3 regions of the Variovorax sp. J22R115 genome follow, and region 3 is predicted to be linked to each of the others. Evidence: predicted binding sites of a transcription regulator. Region 3 holds the regulator's gene; each other region holds the start of a gene.
The links. The regulator sigma-54, encoded in region 3, starts transcription at its own class of promoters, with help from an activator protein. The targets are predictions, from matches to a motif close to TGGCANGNAANCTGCTTT.
Positions count from the first base shown of each region.

Region 1: glnA (type I glutamate--ammonia ligase) is a predicted target of sigma-54. The motif match lies at 1,277-1,294, and genes of this name have one in related genera.
Region 2: hmpA (NO-inducible flavohemoprotein) is a predicted target of sigma-54. The motif match lies at 1,396-1,413, and genes of this name have one in related genera.

Region 1 is NZ_JASZYM010000009.1:165,092-167,356, reverse strand. It holds gene QTI04_RS17485 (EI24 domain-containing protein) at 1-396, shown strand, start outside; gene QTI04_RS17480 (molybdopterin-binding protein) at 393-1,193, shown strand; gene glnA (type I glutamate--ammonia ligase) at 1,341-2,265, shown strand, end outside.
Region 2 is NZ_JASZYM010000002.1:154,764-157,028, reverse strand. It holds gene QTI04_RS03665 (oxaloacetate decarboxylase) at 1-150, shown strand, start outside; gene hmpA (NO-inducible flavohemoprotein) at 163-1,356, opposite strand; gene norR (nitric oxide reductase transcriptional regulator NorR) at 1,507-2,265, shown strand, end outside.
Region 3 is NZ_JASZYM010000010.1:106,254-108,518, reverse strand. It holds gene lptB (LPS export ABC transporter ATP-binding protein) at 1-318, shown strand, start outside; gene QTI04_RS18715 (RNA polymerase factor sigma-54) at 350-1,936, shown strand; gene QTI04_RS18710 (phospholipase D family protein) at 1,950-2,265, shown strand, end outside.

The DNA of each region.
Region 1 (2,265 bases), on a different contig from region 3:
CTCATCCTTCCGCCGCTCATCTGGGGTTGGCTGACCTATCGCGTGATGAGCTTCGACGCGCTCGCGGAGCATGCGAGCCCGGAGGAGCGGGACGAACTGCTGCGGAAGCACCGATTGCCGCTACTCGGTGTCGGCGTGCTGTGCGGCTATCTCGGCGCGGCGCCGGCCATCGTCTGGGCGTCGGGTTTGCTTTTTGCGGCCGCCTTCTTTGTGCTCGTGCCCATCGCGATCTGGATCTACACGCTGGTGTTCGCGTTCTCCGCGCTGTGGTTCGCTCACTATTGCCTCGACGCACTGGCGCAACTGCGAATGCAGCGCGCCGCCGCGGCTGTTTCACCACCTGCGGTCGAGTTGGCCGATGCCAACGCTGCCGCAAGCCAATGGGGTGCCCCATGAGTCGTTCATTCGGTCTGATCGTCGTCGGCGACGAAATCCTTTCCGGCAAGCGCATCGACAAGCACATGCCCAAGGCCATTCAACTGCTCGCCGAGCGCGGCCTGGAGCTGGGATGGGCCGAGTACGTTGGAGATGTGCCGGCGCGCATTACGGCGGCGCTGGCGCGCGCTTTCGCTTCCGGCGACGTCGTGTTCTCGACCGGCGGCATCGGCGCCACGCCCGATGACCATACGCGCCAGTGCGCGGCCGCCGCCCTTGGCGTCCCGCTCGGCCTGCACCCCGAGGCCGAGGCGCTGATCCGCGAGCGAATGCAGGACACCGCGCGCGAGCAGGGGACGGTCTACGAGCCCGACCGGCCGGACAACATTCACCGCCTCAACATGGGCGTCTTTCCGCTGGGCGCAAAGATCATCCGCAACCCCTACAACAAGATCCCCGGGTTCAGCGTGGGCGACGTGCACTTCGTGCCCGGCTTCCCGGTGATGGCCTGGCCGATGATCGAATCGGTGCTCGACGAGCGCTATGCCGATCTCTTCGCCCGCGGCCGAGTCGCCGAAAGATCCGTGATCGTCTACGGTGCCATGGAGGCCACGTTGACGCCACTGATGGAGGCCATCGAGCAAGCGCATCCCGGCATCAAGGTGTTCAGCCTCCCGAGCGTCGACCATGCCGAGCATGGACGGCACATCGAACTCGGCGTCAAGGGCGACGCCGACAGAATCGGACCCGCCTACTCGCAATTGCTGGCGGGTCTGCACGCCTTTGAAGCGCGTCTCGGCCCCGAAATGGTGCGTTGAATTCGTCCGCACCAATTTGGTTACAACTCGCCTGTTTTTGGGGTCTGGCGGCGGCGCCACACCCCCCTCGGCTGCAGTGACAATGGCACAGAAACTGCATTCCGGAATACCCGTACTTCCAACCACTATCCAAACCAGGAGAACCTGATGGCAAAGACCGTCGCCGATGTACTCAAACTCGTCAAGGAAAACGAGGTCAAGTTCGTCGACTTTCGCTTCACCGACACTCGCGGCAAGGAACAGCACGTCACCGTGCCGGTTTCCGCGTTCGATGAGGACAAGTTCACTTCGGGCCACGCGTTCGATGGCTCGTCGATCGCCGGTTGGAAGGGCATCGAAGCATCGGACATGCAACTCATGCCCGACCCGAACACGGCCAACATCGACCCCTTCTTCGAAGAAACGACGCTCATCCTGACCTGTGACGTGGTTGATCCTTCGGATGGCAAGCCCTATGAGCGCGACCCGCGTTCGCTCGCCAAGCGCGCCGAGGCCTACATGAAGGCATCGGGCCTGGGCGACACCGCCTTCTTCGGACCGGAGCCCGAGTTCTTCGTGTTCGACGGCGTACGTTGGCAGAACGACATGTCCGGCTGCTCCGTGAAGATCGAATCCGAAGAAGCAGCCTGGAATACGGGCAAGGAATTCGAGCACGGGAACACGGGCCACCGGCCTGCGGTCAAGGGTGGCTACTTCCCGGTGCCGCCGGTCGACAGTTTCCAGGACATGCGATCCGAAATGTGCCTGGTGCTCGAGTCGCTCGGCATCCCGGTCGAAGTGCATCACCATGAAGTGGCCAACGCCGGCCAGATGGAACTCGGCACCAAGTTCAGCACGCTGATCCAGCGCGCCGACTGGGTCCAACTGCAGAAATACGTGATCCACAACGTGGCCCATGCCTACGGCAAGACCGCCACCTTCATGCCCAAGCCGATCGTTGGTGACAACGGCTCCGGCATGCACGTGCACCAGTCGGTCTGGAAGGACGGCAAGAACCTCTTCGCCGGCGACGGTTATGCCGGCCTGAGCGACTTCGCACTGCACTACATCGGCGGCATCATCAAGCACGCTC
Region 2 (2,265 bases), on a different contig from region 3:
CGGCGCATCAGCGTGGGCGGTGCGCTTGCTCGTTCCGCGTGGGGCGGCTTCATGCGGGCCGCGCGCGAGATAGCGGAGAACGGCCGCTTCGGGTTTGCCGAAGCGGCGCGGGGCGACGAGTTGAATGCGTTCTTCCGCCGCACCGATTGAGCGTCGCCGCGCTCACTCCAGCGCAGCGGCCGGTCCGAAGAACTCGTAGCGCACCTGCTGGTCCGGCACGCCGAGCGTCCGCAGCGCCGTCTTCACTTGCCGCATGAACGGCTTCGGGCCGAGGAAGTACGCGTCGACGTCGCGCGTCGTGGCCGGCAGCCATTGGGCGAGCTTCTGCGCGTCGAGCCGGCCGACCGCGTGCGGCGCGTCGGCATCGCCCGGCGCTTCGGGCGCCTCGTCGTAGCAGTAGAAGCGTTCGAGCTGGGGATGCTTCTGTGCCAGCGCGTCGATGGCATGGCGGAACGCGTGGACGCCGCGTGCGCGCGCGCAATGGATGAAGTGCACCACGCGCGAGGTCTTCAGCGCGGCTTCGAGCATCGCCAGCGTCGGCGTAATGCCCACGCCACCGCTGATCAGCACCAGCGGCCGGTCGCTCTCTGCGAGCGTGAATGCGCCCGAGGGCGGGAACAGTTCGATCGTGCTGCCCACTTGCACCTGGTCGTGCAGGTGATTGGAAGCGAGTCCGCCTTGCTCCCGTTTCACGCTGATACGGTAGGTCCGGCCGTTCGGTGCGGCCGAGAGCGAATAGTTGCGGCGGATGTCCTGGCCATCGAAGACCAGGCGCAGGCTGATGTACTGGCCGGGCTCGAAGTCGAGCACGGGCTGGCCGTCGACCGGCGCGAAATAGAAGGAAGTGATCTCGTCGCTTTCGACTTCCTTGCGCACGACCTTGAAGTCCCGCCCGCCGCGCCAGCCGCCGGGCGCTGCGGCCTTCGCGTCGTAGGCTTGCTTCTCGGCGCCGATCAAGATGTCGGCAAGCTGTCCGTACGCGGCGGCCCAGGCCTCGATGACCTCGTCCGTTGCGATCTGCGGGCCGAGCACTTCGCGGATCGCGCGCAGCAGGCAGGCGCCGACGATCGGGTAGTGCTCCGGCTGCACCTGCAGGGCGACGTGCTTGTTGACGATCTGGGTCGCCAGGTCGCCCAGCGCTTCGAGCCGGTCGATGTTGCGCGCGTACATGAGCACGCCGTTCGCGAGCGCGCGGGGCTGATCGCCGCTCGCCTGGTTGGCCTGATTGAAGAGCGGGCGGACTTCGGGGTGCTCGCCCAGCATGATGGCGTAGAAGTGCGTCGTGAGGGCTTCACCACCTGTTTCGAGCAGGGGCACGGTGGCGGTGATGATGGCCTTTTGGGAGACGGACAGCATGAAGGAGTCTTTCGATTGTGGGAGGGTGATGGCTTCTTCATTGCAATCCCCGTTCCAGCCTGGTGTTCCCGGTGAATCAAAGACTTGGGCGCCAACGATGTCTTGTTGACACGCATAGGATACCGTCATGTCGACACGAACAGAGTCAATATGACAACGCATCCCTTGCTCCAGGCCATCATCCCGCTGGTGGCCGACATCGCGCGCGAACTGCCCAGCGCCGAACGCTATCGCCGCCTGCTGGAGGCGTTGCGGGTGCTGCTCCCTTGCGACGCGGCGGCGCTGCTGCGCCTCGATGACGGTTGGCTGTTGCCGCTGGCCGTGGACGGCCTGAGCAGCGACACGCTGGGCCGTCGGTTCCGCGTCGAAGAGCATCCGCGCTTCGCCGCCCTGCTCGAAGCGGATGGCCCCTTGCGATTTCCGGCCGACAGCAGCCTGCCCGACCCCTATGACGGATTGGTCGAAGGCGTGAAGGGGCATCTGCCCGTGCACGACTGCGTGGGTTGCGTCATCCGCGTCGACGAAAAGCCATGGGGCCTTTTGACACTCGACGACCTGGCGCCGGAACGCTTCTCCCGCGTCGACCTGAAGGTGTTGCAGTCCTTCGGCAGCCTCGCCGCTGCGACGGTCAGCGTCGCGGGCCACGTCGAGCAACTCAAGACGCGCGTTCGCGACGAAAGCCTTCGCGCCGAGGGATACCGGCTGGCGGCGGCGCCGCGCGCGCGCGGACTCATCGGCCGCAGCCCTGCGATGCGGCAACTGCAGAAGGAAATCGAACTGGTCAGCGACAGCGAGTTGTCGGTGTTGATCCAGGGCGAGACCGGCGTCGGCAAGGAACTGGTCGCGGAGGCGCTGCATGCGGGCTCGTCCCGCGCCGCACGCCCCCTGATCAGCCTGAACTGCGCCGCA
Region 3 (2,265 bases):
TCGCTGTCCGGCGGAGAGCGACGGCGCGTCGAGATTGCCCGCGCCCTGGCCACGCAGCCGCGCTTCATCCTGCTGGACGAGCCCTTCGCGGGCATCGACCCCATCGCGGTGATCGAGATCCAGCGAATCATCAGCTTCCTGAAGGAACGCGGCATCGGTGTGCTGATCACGGACCACAACGTGCGTGAAACGCTGGGCATCTGCGATCACGCTTTCATCATCAGCGACGGGCACGTGCTGGCACAAGGCACGCCCGCGGAGATTGTCGACAACGCCGAGGTGCGCCGCGTGTACCTTGGCGAACATTTCCGCATGTGACCATGCCTAAGGCGAGGGTTTTCGGTTCTCCATGAAACAGGGTCTCTCGCTGCGCGTATCGCAGCATCTCGCGCTGACGCCTCAGCTCCAGCAGTCGATCCGGCTGCTGCAGCTTTCCACGCTCGAGCTGACCCAGGAAGTCGAGCAGATGCTCGACGACAACCCGTTCCTCGAACGCACGGCCGAAGAGGCCACGCGCGAGGAGTTCGGGCTGGAGACGGCCGATGCGCAGGTGCGCGACGACGATCGACTGGCCGAGGGCGACAGCGACTTCACGCCCGGCGCCTCGGCGTCCGTCTCCGAAGCCGCGGTCGCGACCACCAGCGACTCCGAAGTCGCCACCGCCGATACGGCCGATGGCGAGCCCGACTGGGAAGGCGACGGTTCCGTCGACCTCGCCCCCGACGACAGCGAATGGGGCGGCGACGCCCCCGCGCGCGCCAACAACCTGGGCGACGACGAGCGCACTGACGCGACCGAACTTGCGCGCAGCCAGGAATCGCTGCAGTCCTTCCTGCACCGTCAGGCGCTGGCCTTGCGCCTGAGCGAAACCGATCGCGCCGCGCTCCGCTTCCTGATCGAATCGCTCAACGACGACGGCTACCTCGAAGACTCGCTGCCCGCCCTCGCGTCCGGCCTGGCGGGCGACGACAACGACCAGTTCGATGACCTCGTGCATCACTTCCAGGTCGCGCTCGGATTGCTGCAAAGCCTGGAGCCGGCCGGCGTGGGCGCGCGCAGCCTCGGCGAATGCCTGACCATCCAGTTGCGAGCCCTGGCGCACGAGGATGAGACCGACGATGAAGCGCAGGTGCGCAAGACCGCCATCGCCATCTGCAAGCAGCCGATGGAACTGCTTGCCCGGCGCGACTTCAAGCGCCTGGCCACGCTCGCCCGCAGCAACGAGGAAGAAGTGCGCGCGGCGCTGCAGCTCATCGCGCGGCTCGAACCCAAGCCGGGTCGCCGCTTTGTCGATGTCGAGCGCAATGTGGTCGTGCCCGACGTGATCGTCACGCGTGTCGGCAACGGCACCCACACCAAGTTCCGCGTGATGCTCAACCCCGAAGTCATGCCGCGCCTGCGCGTGCACGACATCTACGCCGGTGCGCTCAAGCAGCACAAGGGCGAGGGCAGCCAGGCGCTCTCGCAGCGGCTGCAGGAGGCACGCTGGTTCATCAAGAACATCCAGCAGCGCTTCGACACCATCCTGCGCGTGTCCAACGCCATCGTCGAACGGCAGAAGAGCTTCTTCGTGCACGGCGAACTCGCCATGCGCCCGCTGGTGCTGCGCGAGATCGCTGACGAACTCGGACTGCACGAGTCGACCATCAGCCGCGTGACCACCGCCAAGTACATGGCGACGCCCTACGGCACCGTCGAACTCAAGTACTTCTTCGGCTCGGCGCTGGGCACCGAAACCGGCGGCAATGCGTCGAGCACGGCGGTGCGCGCGCTCATCAAGCAGTTCGTGAGTTCGGAAGACCTCAAGAAGCCGCTGTCCGACAGCCAGATCTCCGAGATGCTGAAGGAGCAGGGCATCGAGTGCGCGCGACGCACCGTCGCGAAGTACCGCGAAGCCTTGCGCATCGCCCCCGCCAATCTGCGCAAGGCCCTCTGAAGGGCGATTGCCGATGACAAGTCGCCCAGCCCTGTTCACGAATGGGTTGCGGCTGGGTTGGGTGTGGATCATGGCGCTGCTGCTCGCGACCGGCTGCGCGACCTTGCCGGACGAATTCGAACGCACGCCTTCCACCGCGATCGCCGCCTCGGCCGACACCGCGCTCGGCAGCATGGCCAAGGCCTCCCAGCCCGACCCGGACCTGAGCGGCTTCCGTCTCATGCCCGGCGGCGATTTCGCGCTCCACACGCGTCTTGAACTCGCACGCCGCGCCGAGCGAACGCTCGACGTGCAGTACTACCAGATCGCCGACGACGAGACCGGCCGCT